DNA from 3 places in the Streptomyces sp. NPDC096311 genome. Region 3 is predicted to be linked to each of the others. Evidence: riboswitches for the same ligand, from Rfam matches in the RefSeq annotation. Region 3 holds a riboswitch; each other region holds the start of a gene.
What was found. Region 3 has a riboswitch for thiamine pyrophosphate ahead of ACIRA5_RS23510 (thiamine ABC transporter substrate binding subunit). Riboswitches for the same ligand answer to the same signal wherever they lie in the genome.
Positions count from the first base shown of each region.

Region 1: it holds a riboswitch for thiamine pyrophosphate, as region 3 does, so the genes downstream of both, thiC (phosphomethylpyrimidine synthase ThiC) here and ACIRA5_RS23510 (thiamine ABC transporter substrate binding subunit) in region 3, are expected to answer to the same signal.
Region 2: it holds a riboswitch for thiamine pyrophosphate, as region 3 does, so the genes downstream of both, ACIRA5_RS48205 (purine-cytosine permease family protein) here and ACIRA5_RS23510 (thiamine ABC transporter substrate binding subunit) in region 3, are expected to answer to the same signal.

Region 1 covers NZ_JBIWFN010000022.1:94,866-99,744, forward strand. The annotation lists gene ACIRA5_RS41710 (SsgA family sporulation/cell division regulator) at 1-143, shown strand, start outside; gene ACIRA5_RS41715 (YibE/F family protein) at 205-1,803, opposite strand; TPP riboswitch at 1,875-2,052, shown strand; gene thiC (phosphomethylpyrimidine synthase ThiC) at 2,045-3,874, shown strand; gene ACIRA5_RS41725 (VWA domain-containing protein) at 3,971-4,879, shown strand, end outside.
Region 2 covers NZ_JBIWFN010000031.1:48,988-53,866, reverse strand. The annotation lists gene ACIRA5_RS48215 (dioxygenase) at 1-389, shown strand, start outside; gene ACIRA5_RS48210 (maleylacetate reductase) at 395-1,486, shown strand; TPP riboswitch at 1,560-1,654, shown strand; gene ACIRA5_RS48205 (purine-cytosine permease family protein) at 1,644-3,047, shown strand; gene thiD (bifunctional hydroxymethylpyrimidine kinase/phosphomethylpyrimidine kinase) at 3,091-3,897, shown strand; gene ACIRA5_RS48195 (TetR/AcrR family transcriptional regulator) at 3,981-4,604, shown strand; gene ACIRA5_RS48190 (SCO0607 family lipoprotein) at 4,772-4,879, shown strand, end outside.
Region 3 covers NZ_JBIWFN010000009.1:128,623-133,501, forward strand. The annotation lists gene ACIRA5_RS23505 (ABC transporter permease) at 1-1,574, opposite strand, end outside; gene ACIRA5_RS23510 (thiamine ABC transporter substrate binding subunit) at 1,550-2,659, opposite strand; TPP riboswitch at 2,742-2,860, opposite strand; gene rlmN (23S rRNA (adenine(2503)-C(2))-methyltransferase RlmN) at 2,886-3,992, opposite strand; gene ACIRA5_RS23520 (hypothetical protein) at 4,162-4,788, opposite strand.

The sequences.
Region 1 (4,879 bases), on a different contig from region 3:
CCGGGGCGGCGCCGCTCGTGGCCTTCCTCGACCGCACGGACAAGCTGGTGCCGCTGGGGCAGGAGCGTTCCCTCGCGGACTTCGACGCCCATCTCGACGAGGCGCTGGACCGCATCCTGGCGGAGGAGCAGAGCGCGGGCTGAGCCCCAGCACCCCCCAAGCGGAGTAACGCTTCCTCACCGGGGACGAGGGCGCGGGGAGGCTTCAGTGCTTGCGGCGACGGCCCTTCCCGCCGCGCGCCGGCGCCCGGCTCTCGACAGGCTCCGTGGCGGCGGCCGGGACGGCCGGACGGTCCGCGGAGACCACCAGGGCGGCCAGCAGCGTGGTCACCGGCACCGAGGCGACCAGGCCGATCGAGCCGACCAGGGTGCGCACGATCTCTTCGGCGACCAGTTCGCTGTTCGCGACCGTGCCCACACTGCTCTGCGCGATCGAGAAGAGCAGCAGCAACGGAAGCGCGGCACCCGCGTACGCCAGGACGAGCGTGTTGACGACCGATGCGATGTGGTCACGGCCGATCCGGATGCCCGCACGGTACAGATCGCGCCAGCCCATCGTCGGGCTGGCCTCGTGCAGTTCCCAGACCGCCGAGGTTTGCGTCACCGTCACATCGTCAAGCACACCGAGCGAACCGATGATGACGCCCGCGAGCAGCAGACCGCTCATGTCGATGGACGGATACAGGCCATGGATCAGACCGGTGTTGTCGTCAGTGTTGCCGGTCAGCGCCGCCCAGCCGATGAACTCCGAGCCGAGGATGCCGATCAGCACCAGGGAGAGCAGGGTCCCCAGCACCGCCACGGACGTACGGGCCGAGAGGCCATGGCACATGTAGAGCGCGATCAGCATGATCGCGCTCGCCCCGACTACGGCCACGACCAGCGGATTCGAGCCCTGAAGGATCGCGGGCAGGATGAAGAAGGTCAGGATCACGAAGCTGATGGCCAGTGCTACCAGCGCCATGACACCGCGCATCCGGCCCACCACCACGACGGCCAGCGCGAAGATCCCGGCGAGCAGCGCCATCGGGAACTTCCGGTTCACATCGGTGACCGAGTACTGCAGGTCCCTGGGCGCGGAGGGCTCGTAGGCGGCCACGACCTTCTCGCCCTCGTGCAACTGCCGTGACTGGTCAGGCTGGATGATCTCCGTGAACGTGCGGTTCTTGTCCTTGCCGGTGTCGATCCGGATCGTCGCCTTTTTGCAGTCGCCCGTCGCCTCTTGTTGCGCGGAGGAGCCCTCGGCGGTGGACGTGTCGCCGGTCGAGGTCTCCCCCGACGCGTTCACGGACTTGCAGCTGACCTTGTCGACCTTGGTGACCGTGGCCTGCTGGGTCTGTCGGTCGAAGCCGACGCCGGTGCGTTCGTGGGAAGGGGCGCCACCGGGCCAGAGCACCGCGAGACCTACAACGACCGCGGCGGCGAAGGGGATCAGGATGGCCGCGATGACCTTGCGCAGATGCTTGGAGACGGGCGTGGCGGGCCCATGGCTGTGACTGTGCGAGTGCCCAGACCCGTGCCCTTCCCCAGACCCGTGCCCGTCTCCAGGGCCGTGCCCGTTCCCCGGTCCAGGTCCCTTCCCAGGCCCGTCCCCAGACCCGGATCCATGTCCGTGTCCGCCCCCGGGGCCGTGCCCGTGTCCCTCACCCGGTCCGTGCCCATGCCCGACTCCTGGACCGGGGCCGGGGCCACCACCCGGCCCGTGCCCGCGGCCGTCTCCGGAACCAGGCCCATAGCCGTCTCCGGGACCGCGTCGGCGCGGCGGCTCGGACGGCGGGAACGGGGGCTGCTGCGTTGTGGTCACCGACCGATCATCGCAAGAACGGCGAGGGCCCTCTGTTCACCGCGCCAGATATGACGCTAGCGTGGAGTCACCTTTGCACACGCGGGAGCTCGGAGCACCGGGCTGAGAGGGCGCTGACCTCCGTCTTAGCGATGTTTCACGTGGAACGAGTGATGTTTCACAAGGGACATCGGCAGACGGAATCCGCTGCGTCGACCGCCGAACCTGTTACCGGGTAATGCCGGCGTAGGGAGTAGGTCTCATGACCAACAAGGACGTACGCACGCCTGCCTCCAGCCAGATGGGCGAGGCGCCTGCCGCGCCCGAGGGCGAACAGCCGCGGGAGGCCGGGAAGTCCATCGGCTGGCACAAGGGATACGTCGGGGGTTCGCGCCCCGATCTGCGGGTGCCGGTCCGTCAAGTGCACCTCACCAACGGGCAGTCCGTCACGCTGTACGACACCTCCGGCCCGTACACCGATCCGATCGTCGACACCGACGTGCGCAGGGGCCTCGCGCCACTGCGCGAGAACTGGATCATCGCCCGCGGTGACACCGAGGAGTACGCGGGCCGTCCCGTCCGTCCCGAGGACGACGGAATCAAGCACACCTCACCGCGCGGGGGCCTGCGCAACCTCGACGCGGTCTTCCCGGGGCGGCCGCGCCAGCCGCGTCGAGGCCGTCCCGGAGAGGCGGTCACGCAGCTCGCGTACGCCCGGCGGGGCGAGATCACGCCCGAGATGGAGTTCGTGGCGGTCCGCGAGAACGTCGACCCCGAGGTCGTACGCGAGGAGATCGCCGCCGGTCGCGCGGTGCTGCCCGCGAACGTCAACCACCCGGAGATCGAGCCGATGATCATCGGCAAGCGGTTCCTGGTGAAGGTCAACGCCAACATCGGCAACTCCGCCGTCACCTCCTCCATCGAGGAGGAGGTCGAGAAGATGACCTGGGCGACCCGCTGGGGCGCGGACACGGTCATGGACCTGTCCACCGGCCGCAATATCCACACCACGCGGGAATGGGTCCTGCGCAACTCCCCTGTCCCCATCGGCACGGTGCCGCTCTACCAGGCTCTGGAGAAGGTGGACGGCCGCGCCGAGGAGCTGACCTGGGAGATCTACAAGGACACGGTCGTCGAGCAGGCCGAGCAGGGCGTGGACTACATGACGGTCCACGCGGGCGTGCGGCTGCCGTACGTGCCGCTCACCGCGAACCGCAAGACCGGCATCGTCTCGCGCGGCGGCTCGATCATGGCGGCCTGGTGCCTCGCGCACCACAAGGAATCGTTCCTCTACGAGAACTTCGAGGAACTCTGCGAGATCCTCGCGGCGTACGACGTCACGTACTCGCTCGGCGACGGGCTGCGGCCCGGGTCGATCGCGGACGCCAACGACGCGGCTCAGTTCGCGGAGTTGAGGACGCTCGGGGAACTCAACACGATCGCGAAGCGTTTTCACGTACAGACGATGATCGAGGGCCCGGGACATGTCCCGATGCACAAGATCAAGGAGAATATCGACCTTCAGCAGGAGATCTGTGATGAAGCTCCGTTCTATACGCTCGGCCCGCTGACGACGGACGTCGCGCCGGCGTACGACCACATCACCTCCGGCATCGGTGCCGCGATGATCGCCTGGTGGGGCACGGCCATGCTCTGCTATGTCACGCCCAAGGAGCACTTGGGCCTGCCCAATCGTGACGACGTCAAGACCGGCGTCATCACCTACAAGATCGCCGCCCACGCAGCCGACCTCGCCAAGGGGCACCCAGGTGCACAGGAATGGGACGACGCGCTGTCCGACGCCCGCTTCGAGTTCCGGTGGGAGGACCAGTTCAACCTGGCCCTCGACCCGGACACGGCACGGGAGTTCCACGACGAGACCCTGCCGGCCGAACCCGCCAAGACGGCGCACTTCTGCTCCATGTGCGGCCCGAAGTTCTGCTCGATGAAGATCAGCCAGAGCATCACCGAGCAGTTCGGCGGTACGGCAGCCGCGGGGGCGTCGGCTGAAGAGGTCGCCGAGGGGATGCTGCAGAAGTCTCGGGAGTTCGCCGCCGCGGGCAACCGGGTCTATCTGCCGCTCGCGGACTGATTCGCACGCACGCGCACTCGTGCCCGGAGCCGTTCGCCGCGTACATCAGGCGCAACGAACGGCTCCCGGGCCGCGTTCTCTCGGCAGACTGGGCCCATGACATCGACATCCATGAGCAAGGGCGCCAACCTTCCCGTCGCCGCCGGGACGGTGCGGGCCGTGCTCGGCTGGAGAGGAGGAGCCGGCGCGCCGGACGCGGATGCCTCGGCGCTGCTGCTTGGCCAGGGCGGACGCGTGCGGGACGACGGGGACTTCGTCTTCTACAACCAGCCGCAGCACGCCTCCGGCGCCGTACGGCATCTCGGGAAGCAGCGGGACGGCGCTGCCACGACGGACACCGTCGAGGTGGACCTGCATGCCCTGGAACCGGAGATCGAGCGGGTCGTCCTGTGCGCCTCGGCCGATGGTGGCACCTTCGGCGGGCTGTCCGGACTGACGCTGCGGCTGCTCGATGCCGGGACTCAGCAGGAGATCGCGCGCTTCGAGATGGAGGCCACGACGGAGACGGCGTTCATCGGGGGCGAGCTGTATCTGCGGGGAGGGCAGTGGAAGTTCCGGGCGGTCGGGCAGGGGTATGCGTCCGGGCTGGCCGGTCTCGCCACCGACTTCGGTATCAGCGTGGAGTCCGGCGGGGCCGGTGCGCCCGGGCCGGAGTCGGCGGTTTCGTCCGGGGGCACACCGGCGGTTTCGACCGCGCTCCCGCCGACGGGCTCACGGACAGCCGCTTCCAGCGCTGCGGGCGCCCCGCCGGCACCCCCGGCATCTCCGGTATCCCCAGTGTCCCCGGCTTCCTCTCCGCGTCTCAGCAAGGGCGAGGAGCGGTTGCCGGTGGACATGCGCAAGCGGCTCTCGTTGCGCAAGGAGCAGGTGGCGGTCAGCCTGCGGAAGCACGGTGCGGAGGGGGTCACGGCGCGCGTCGTGTTGATCCTCGACGCCTCCGGTTCCATGTCGTTCCTGTACTCGAAGGGCGTCGTGGCCGATGTGGTGGAGCGGATGGCCGCGGTG
Region 2 (4,879 bases), on a different contig from region 3:
GCTACTACGACGTACAGCAGCCGGCCGGCAACGGGCGGGGACTGTTCACCGCCGACGCCGAAGGCCGCTTCTGGTTCCGCACCTGCGTACCGAGCCCGTACCCGATCCCCACCGACGGCCCGGTCGGCGAACTGCTGCGCGCCACGGCCCGGCACCCCTACCGCCCGGCCCACATCCACTTCATCGCCTCGGCCGAGGGCCACACCCCGGTCACCACGCACATCTTCGTCGCGGGCAGCGACTACCTGGACTCCGACGCGGTGTTCGCCGTCAAGAAGAGCCTGGTCCAGGACTTCACAGAGACCGACGACCCGTCCCTGGCACGGGAGTTCGGCGTCCCGAACCCCTTCCGCCACGCCCGCTTCGACCTCGTACTGGAACCGGAATGAGCACCATGGCCGACAGGAACACCCCGCTCGACTTCTCCTACGAGACCCGGCCCGCGCGGATCGTCTTCCGGCCCGGCGCCGCCGTCTCCGCGACCCCCGACGAGGCCGCCAGGCTCGGGCTGCGCAGGGTGCTGGTGGTCTGCGGCAGCAGGGGCGAGGACACGGCACGCGCGGTCGCGGACGCCCTGGGCGAGGCCTGCGCGGGGCTGCACGCCGAGGCCCGGATGCACGTACCCGTCGAGGTCGCCGACCGGGCCGTCGAGGCGGCGCGCGCGGCCGGCGCCGACGGGTGTGTCGCGGTCGGCGGCGGCTCGGCGATCGGCCTGGGCAAGGCGATCGCGCTGCGCACCGGTCTGCCCCTGATCGCCGTGCCCTCCACCTACTCCGGCTCCGAGATGACCCCGGTCTGGGGACTCACCGAGCACGGCGCCAAGCGCACCGGACGCGACTTCGCCGTCCAGCCCCGCAGCGTCGTCTACGACCCCGAACTCACCCTCTCGCTCCCCGTCCCCCTCACCGTCACCAGCGGCGTCAACGCGCTCGCCCACGCCGTCGAGGCCCTCTACGCGCCCGACGCCTCGCCCCTCGTCTCGCTCATGGCCGAGGAGGGCGTACGGGCGATGACGCAGGCCCTGCCGCTGGTGGCCGCCGCCCCCGGTGACCTCGACGCGCGCGGCCGGGCCCTGTACGGCGCCTGGCTCTGCGGCGCCTGTCTCGGCGCCACCACCATGGGCCTGCACCACAAGCTGTGCCACGTCCTCGGTGGGACCTTCGGCCTGCCGCACGCCGAGACGCACACGGTCGTCCTCCCGTACGCCCTCGCCTACAACGCGCCCGCCGCACCCCGGGCTGTCGCGGCGCTCTCGCGCGCCCTGGGCGGCGCCGACGACGTCCCCCACGCCCTGTGGGCCCTGGCCGGAAGCCTCGGCGCCCCCCGGAGCCTCGCCGAACTCGGCCTCAAGGAGACCGACCTGGCGGTGGCCGCCGAGCAGGCCGCCGGACAGCCGTACCCGAACCCGCGCGAGGTCACCGTGGACGGTGTACTGGCGCTGCTGACCGCGGCGTACCAGGGCAAGGAGCCGCGCGTCGACGCGTAGCCGCGGGGGCGTACGGCCCGCGCGGGCACCTCCCCCTGGGGCAGACCGCGCCCGCCGGGCTATCCTGACCGCCGAACCGGACACGGGGTGCCCCGCACGAGGGCTGAGATCACACCCGTCGAACCTGAACCAGTTAGGACTGGCGGAGGGATGTCTCATGTCGTTGCCGTATGCCCGTAACGCTCGCGGTGAGGTGGCCGTCGGAGGCCCGCAGGGCGTGTTCGACGGGCGGATGCCCACCGCCCCGGGGGATCTGCACGTCGAGGCGCGCGGAATCGCCCCGGTCCCGGAGGACCACCGCTACGGCGGCCCCGGCCGCCTGTTCACCGTGTGGTTCGCCCCCAACCTGACCATGACCGGCGTGTTCACCGGCACCGTCGGCATCGCGCTCGGCCTGGACTTCTCCACCGCGCTCGCCGCCGTCGTGCTGGGCACCCTTCTGGGGGCGGTACCGACCGCGTACCTCGGCACCTGGGGGAGCCAGACCGGCGCCGGACAGCTGCCCCTCGCCCGCCTCGCGTTCGGCCGGGCGGTGGTCGTCCCCGGCGCCCTGCAGTGGCTCTCGTCCATCGCCTGGGACGCGCTGATCGGCCTCTTCGGAGGGGACGCGCTGGCCCAGCTGTGCGGCTGGCCGTTCTGGCTGGGCGTGCTCGTCATGATGGCGGCGCAGGGGGCGCTCGGCGTCCTCGGCTACGAGGTGATCCACCGGCTCCAGACCGTGATGACCTTCGCCCTCGCCGCCGCGTTCGTGGCCCTGACCGTCAAGCTCCTGAGCGGCGCCCACACCACCCCCGCCGCCACCGCCCACGGCGCCGACCGGGCCGGGGCCTTCGTCCTGACCTGCACGATCGCGCTCAGCCTCGCGCTGTCGTGGGCCCCGTACGCGAGCGACTTCAGCCGCTATCTGCCGCGTACGGCGTCCCGCCCGCGCATGTTCTGGTACACCCTGGCCGGCATCGCCGTGTCCTTCGTGGCCGTCCAGGCGCTCGGACTGTGGGGCGCGGCCGTCTTCACCGACCAGACCGCCCGCGGCGTCGACACCCTGCTCGGCGGCGGCGCCCTCGGCGCGTTCGGCCTGCTCGCCGTGGCGCTCGCCGCGCTGAGCAGCAACGCCATGAACGACTACAGCGGCTCGCTCGCCCTGCAGACCATGGGTGTACGGCTACCGCGTCCGGCCGCCGCCGCGCTGGCCGCCGTCCTCGGCTTCCCGCTCGTGCTGTGGATGCACGCCGCCGACACCACGGCCCGCTTCCAGAACGTCCTGCTGTTCGTCGGCTACTGGATTCCCGGGTTCGTCGCGATCGTCGTCGTCGACTGGCTCGCCCGGGCCAGGGCCCGCGGCGGCGCCCCCGTCGACCTGGCCGTCGAGAGCGCCCGCCCGCGCCCGTGGTGGCCCGCGCTCGTGGCGTTCGCCGCCGCCTTCGCCGCCGCGGTGCCCTTCATGAGCACCAGCCTGTACGTCGGCCCGGTCGCGCATGCCCTGCACGGCGCCGACACCGCCTACGGGGTGGCGTTCGTCGCGGCCCTGCTGGTCTACGCCCCGCTGCGCCTGCGCCGCTGACCCCGACCCCCTCTCACCCCCTTCGTACGGAGTGACACCCACCATGCCCGCGAACACGCCGACCGCCCCGCCCCGTGTCCTGACCATCGCCGGATCGGACTCCGGGGGCGGCGCCGGTATCCAGGCCGACCTGAAGACCATGCTCGCGCTGGGCGCGCACGGGATGAGCGTGCTCACCGCCGTCACCGCGCAGAACTCCCTCGGCGTCCAGGGAGCCTGGGAGCTTCCCGCCGAGGCGGTGCGCGCGCAGTACCGCAGCGTCGTGTACGACATCGGTGTGCAGGCCGTGAAGACCGGCATGCTCGCCTCGCCCCTGCTCGTCGAGACCGTCGCCGAACTGCTCTCGGACGTCGGCGCACCCGTGGTGGTGGACCCCGTGAGCGTCTCCAAGCACGGCGACCGGCTGCTGGCGGACGACGCGCTGGACGCCGTACGGACCGCCCTGCTGCCGCTCGCGACGGTGGCCACCCCGAATCTCGACGAGACCGCCGAGCTGACCGGGATCAAGGCCACCGGCGAGCGCGACATGTGCCGGGCCGCGGAACAGCTGCTGTCGTACGGGCCCCGCTGGGTCCTGGTGAAGGGCGGCCACCTGCCCGGCGAGGCCGTCGACCTGCTGACCGACGGCACCGAACAACACTGGTTCCGGGCCCCACGCCACGACAACCGTCATACGCACGGCACCGGTTGCACCCTGGCCTCGGCCATCGCGGTGGGGCTGGCGCAGGGGCGGGCGGTGCCGGAGGCGGTGCGGCTGGCGAAGGAGTACGTCACCGGCGCGATCGCCGCGGGATTCGCCCTGGGCGCGGGCCTCGGACCGGTCGACCACGGCTGGCGCACGCGCGCCTGAACGCCGCGGATCCGTCCGCACGGCGGACGACGCCGCCGTCCCGCGCGGCGACCGAAGGGGAACCCGGACGTCAGTCGGTCGGCGTGATCGTTGTCTCGACCCGGGCGGTGAGCGCCGCGGCGGGCGTGCATCCGCCGACCGTCTACCGCCTCTTCGGCGACAAAGAGGGCCTGCTCGACGCGGTCGTCGCCGACGGCTTCACCGCGTACCTGACCAGCAGGGCCGCCCGGAAGCCCACCGACGACCCGGTCGAGGACCTTCGCGCCGGCGGGGATCCGCACGTAGGCCTCGGCCTGGCCAACCCGGCGCTGTACACCCTGATGTACGGCCGGTACCGCCCCGGTACGCCCTCGCCCGTGGCGCTGGCCGCCTTCGAGGTCCTCGCCGAGCACATGCGGCGCATCGCCGAGGCGGGCCGGCCGCGCGTCCCCGAGGACCGCGCCGCGGACCTCGTCCACGCGGCCGGCTGCGGTACGACGCTCACGCTCATCGCCACCCCTGGGGACCGCCGGGATCCGGAGCCGGCCCGCACCGCCCGCGAGGCGGTCATCGCGGCGATCGCCATGGACGCCCCTGTCGCGCCCGCACCCGGGCCCGTCGCGGCCGCCGTCACCCTCCGGGCCGTACTCCCGCAGACCGACGCCCTGACGGCGCCGGAACGCGGCCTCGTGCAGGAGTGGCTCAACCGAATCGCCGATCCGGGCTGAGGGCGGCTCGGGCTGAGGCCGGTTCGGCTGGGTGGGGGCGGCCGCCCCCGTGCCTACGCGGAACCGGGTACGACGGCCCACCGCATCCGAGTACGCGTACTCACGATCGATTTCCTTGCCTCGCGCAAGCTGGTCGCACAAGCCGTCCAGAGGGAGCCATCGTGCGTATGACAAGCCGAGTTCACCGACCGTCGTCCGTGATCAGCAGGGGCCCGGCGCGGTCCGCCCTGGGCCTCGCGCTGGCCTGCGTGACCCTCGCGCTGCTGACCGGATGC
Region 3 (4,879 bases):
TTGAGGTCACCCGCGCGCCCGAGCAGCCGGGCCACGGCGACGGGCAGGGTCGGGTTGTCGGGCCGCGCGATGAAGACCGTCGCCCCGAACTCGCCCAGTGACACGGCGAAGGCGAACCCCGCCGCGATCAGCAGCGCCCGCCGCACCAACGGCAGATCGACCTCCCGCCACACCCGCCAGGGCGAGGCTCCGAGGACGGCGGCGGCCTCCCGGAGCCGGCCGTCCACCGCCCGCAGCACCGGCAGCATGGTGCGCACGACGAAGGGGACGCCCACCAGAGCCTGCGCGAGCGGCACCAGGATCCAGGAGGAGCGCAGATCCAGCGGCGGTTCGTCGAGCGCGATCAGGAAGCCGAACCCGACGGTCACGGCGGACACCCCGAGCGGCAGCATCAGCAGCGCGTCGAAACCCCGTACGAGACGCCCGGTACGCCGCGTGAGCGCGGCGGCCGCGAGACCGCCGATCACTACGGCGATGGCGGTGGCGGCCAGCGCGTACTCCAGCGAGTTGCCGATCGCCGCGATCGGCGCCACCAGGAAGATGCCGCTGTCGGCCGAGGTCAACGCCTTGTAGTACGCGAATCCGTAGCCGCCGGGTGCGTCCAGGGACCGCTGGACCAGTACCCCGAGCGGCAGGACGAGAAGAACGAGGATGCTCGCCAGGACCCCGCCCAGCAGTGCCCACTGGCCGGCCCCGCGCGGCCTGCGCACGGTCACCTCCGGGGCCACCAGGCGCAGGGCGGTCTCCCGGCGGCGTACGGTCCAGGCGTGCACGGCGAGGATCGCGACGACCGCCACGAACTGCACGATCGTCAGCACCGCCGCGGTCGCGAGGTCGAAGATCTCCGAGGTCTGCCGGTAGATCTCGACCTCGAGGGTGGAGAAGGTCGGCCCGCCGAGGATCTGCACCACACCGAACGAGGTGAAGGTGAAGAGGAAGACCATGAGCGCGGCGGCGGCCACGGCCGGGCTCAGCGCCGGCAGCGTCACCTTGCGCCAGGCCGCGAACCGGGAGGCACCCAGCATCCGCGCGGCCTCCTCCTGACGCGGGTCGAGCTGCGACCAGAGGCCACCGACGGTCCGTACGACCACCGCGTAGTTGAAGAAGACGTGCGCGAGCAGAATCGCCCAGACGGTGGTGTCCAGCCGTACACCCCACAGCTGGTCGAGGAGTCCGCCCCGGCCCACCAGGGCCAGGAACGCCGTACCGACCACGACCGTCGGCAGTACGAACGGGACGGTCACCACCGCCCGCAGCACCTGCTTGCCCCTGAAATCGAAGCGCGCGAAGACATACGCGCCGGGGAGCGCGATCAGCAGCGTGAGCGCCGTGGAGGCGAGCGCCTGCCAGGTGGTGAACCACAGGACGTGCCGGATGTCGGACTGCGCGAGCACCTCACCGATCCGTCCGAACCGCCAGGCCCCGTCGATCTTGAGGCCACGGGCGACGATCGCGGTGACGGGATAGGCGAAGAAGACGGCGAAGAACGCGACGGGCAGGGCCATCAGCCCCATCCGCGTCACGCTCTCCTTGCGGCTCCTTCGAGGCGCTACTTCAGTACGAGCGAGGTCCACGACTTGACCCACTGGTCACGGTTGCCGGCGATCTTGGCAGGGGCCAGGGTCTCGGGGTTCTTGGCCTGCGGGCCGAACTTCACGAACTCCTCGGGTACCTGCGCGGTCTCGCGGACCGGGTACACGAACATGTTCAGCGGCATGTCGTCCTGGAATTTGACGCTGATGAGGAAGTCGAGAAGCGCCTTGCCGCCCTTGGTGTTCTTCGCGTTGCTCAGCAGCCCCGCGTACTCGACCTGGCGGAAGCAGGTGCCGCTCGCGACCCCGGTCGGCGCGGTCTTCGGCTTCGGATCGGCGTAGATCACCTCGGCGGGCGGGGAGGAGGCGTACGAGACGACCAGCGGCCGGTCGGCCTTGGCCTTCTTGCCGCCCGCGGACCCGGAGAACTCGTCGTTGTAGGCCTGCTCCCAGCCGTCGACCACCTTCACGCCGTTGGCCTTGAGCTTCTTCCAGTAGTCCTGCCAGCCTCCCCCACTCTCGGCTTCGCTCGAGCGGGAGGTGCCCCCATCCCCGTACTTCGCAGCGGTCCCGAGCAGGAAGCCGAGGCCGGGCGAGGACGTGCCCGCGTTCTCGGTGACGAGGAGGTTCTTGTACGCGGGCTTGATCAGGTCGTCGAAGGAGGCCGGCGGGGCCAGCTCGTGCTTGCTGAAGTAGGCCTTGTCGTAGTTGACGCAGATGTCACCGGAGTCGATGGGCGTGACCCGGTGCCTGTCCTGGTCGATCCGGTACTGCTGGACGATCTGGTCGGAGCCCTTGGCCTCGTACGGCTGGAACAGCCCGTTGTCGAGCGCGCGGGACAGCAGGGTGTTGTCGACGCCGAAGAAGACGTCGCCCTGCGGGTTGTCCTTGGTGAGGATGGCCTTGTTGACGGCCTGCCCGGCGTCGCCGTCCTTGAGGACCCTGACCTTGTACCCGGACTGCTTCTCGAAGTCCTCCAGCACGCTCTTCGACACGGCCCACGAGTCGTGGCTGACGAGCGTGATGGTCTTGGAGTCCCCGGCACCGCCGCTGTCGGAGGACCCGCACGCGGACAGCGTGACGAGGCCCAGCCCGATGACGGCGGCCGTGGTCGTCCTCTTGGTGATCACTGAATTCCTCCTGGGATGACCAGGAAGAGACGCGGCCCTGCCCGGGATCCTCGGAAGGTTCCCGGGCAGGGCGCAACAGCTTGAGTGATGCCCGAACTTCCTACCCAGAATGACCTGGGCAAGGTTCAGAGGGTCTGCGGCCCACCGGTGCTCCGGCTACCGCACTCTCAGCGCTGTGGCGCTCCCCTGTCGGAATATGAAGATGTGGTTGGACCTCGCCAGATTACCGCTCGGTGGCGGCGAGCTGACCACAGGCTCCGTCGATCTCCTGGCCCCGGGTGTCCCGGACGGTCACCGGCACCCCGTGAGCCGCGATCGCCTCGACGAAGGCCTTCTCGTCCTCGGGCCGCGAGGCGGTCCACTTCGAACCTGGTGTCGGGTTCAGCGGGATGAGGTTGACGTGTACGGGCTTGCCCCTGAGCAGCCGCCCGAGCCGGTCACCACGCCATGCCTGGTCGTTGATGTCCCGGATGAGGGCGTACTCGATGGACAGCCGGCGCCCGGACTTGGCCGCGTACTCCCAGCCGGCGTCCAGCACCTCGCGCACCTTCCACCGCGTGTTGACGGGCACGAGGGTGTCGCGCAGCTCGTCGTCCGGGGCGTGCAGCGAGATGGCGAGGCGGCACTTGAAGCCCTCGTCGGAGAACCGGTGGATGGCGGGCACCAGCCCGACCGTCGACACGGTGATCCCCCGCTGCGAGAGCCCGAGCCCGTCCGGCTCGGGGTCGGTGAGCGCGCGGATGGCGCCCACCACTCGCTTGTAGTTGGCGAGCGGCTCGCCCATGCCCATGAAGACGATGTTGCTCAGCCGCGCCGGGCCGCCCGGGATCTCGCCGTCCCTGAGGGCCCGCATCCCGTCCACGATCTGGTGCACGATCTCGCCCGTGGACAGGTTCCGGTCCAGCCCGGCCTGTCCGGTGGCGCAGAACGGGCAGTTCATCCCGCAGCCCGCCTGCGAGCTGATGCACATGGTCACCCGGTCCGGGTAGCGCATCAGCACGGACTCGACGAGCGTGCCGTCGAACAGGCGCCACAGCGTCTTGCGGGTGGTGTCCTGGTCGGTCGACAGATGCCGCACGACCGTCATCAGCTCGGGAAGCAGCGCCTCCTGGAGCTTGCCGCGCGCGGCGGCCGGGATGTCCGTCCACTCCGCGGGGTCGTGCGCGTACCGCGCGAAGTAGTGCTGCGAGAGCTGCTTGGCGCGAAACGGCTTCTCACCGATCGCGGCAACCGCCTCTTTGCGCTCGGCGGGCGTGAGGTCGGCGAGGTGCCGCGGCGGCTTCTTGGCTCCGCGGGGGGCGACGAATGTGAGTTCTCCGGGTGCAGGCATAACCCATCCAGTGTCGCAGATCAACTCCGGGGGCCCAGGCCAGAGCGGGGTGGGGGTGGTCACCCGTGGGCGTCCTCTGTCAGCTTCGGCCGTCCTCGCACGGCCCAGGGACGGCCCGGGACTCAGTCAGCCCCGACCAGCCACGTCCATGCCACGGCTCCATCGTCCGTCACTCCAGCTGCATGGGAGCGACCGGGAGCTGTTCCCTGTAGCGCCATGTGAAGGTACGGTCAGGTTCGAGATGGGCGTCCCCCCAGTGGATGGCATGGATGCCGTTTTCGGCGTCAGCCGTGAAGAACACACAGACCAGCCTGGTGGAAGCTCCCAGTTCCTCGAACACTTCGTGCAGCCCCAGGTACTCCTCGGTCGCCAAGTCCTCATCGACGTCAAACAGGCCTTCCGGAGGCTGCGGCCCGTGCGCCCGGAACAGCCGGTGCCGAGTGGGCGACGCATTGGCGGGCAACCGGGCTCGGTCCAGGGGCCTCGGCCTGTCCGCGTACCGGAACGGGAAGAGTGCGTGATCGTTGATCACCGCATACTCGTATCCGCGCACGTCTCGCACGGCTTCCCCCAGCTCGCGCGCCGTCTCCGCCAGGTTCTCGCGCACCACGCCCGCAAGGGCGACACCGTACGGACTCCGCTTCTTCAGTCCCGCGGCAAGGTGCGCGGCATGAGCTTTCCCGTGCGCCTGGACCAGTTGCACCGGGACCGCAGCGGCAAGCGTGCCGGCATGCCGCCCAAACCGCTCGACGGCCCAGGCCGACGGTCCTACCGGATAGCCACCCAACACCGACATACAGTGCTCCCCTCCCCAGGTCCCCGCCTCTGAACTGTGTGACACGTACACGAAGAGCACACAAGGGGGCGATCTGGCCAGGGCGCGGCCG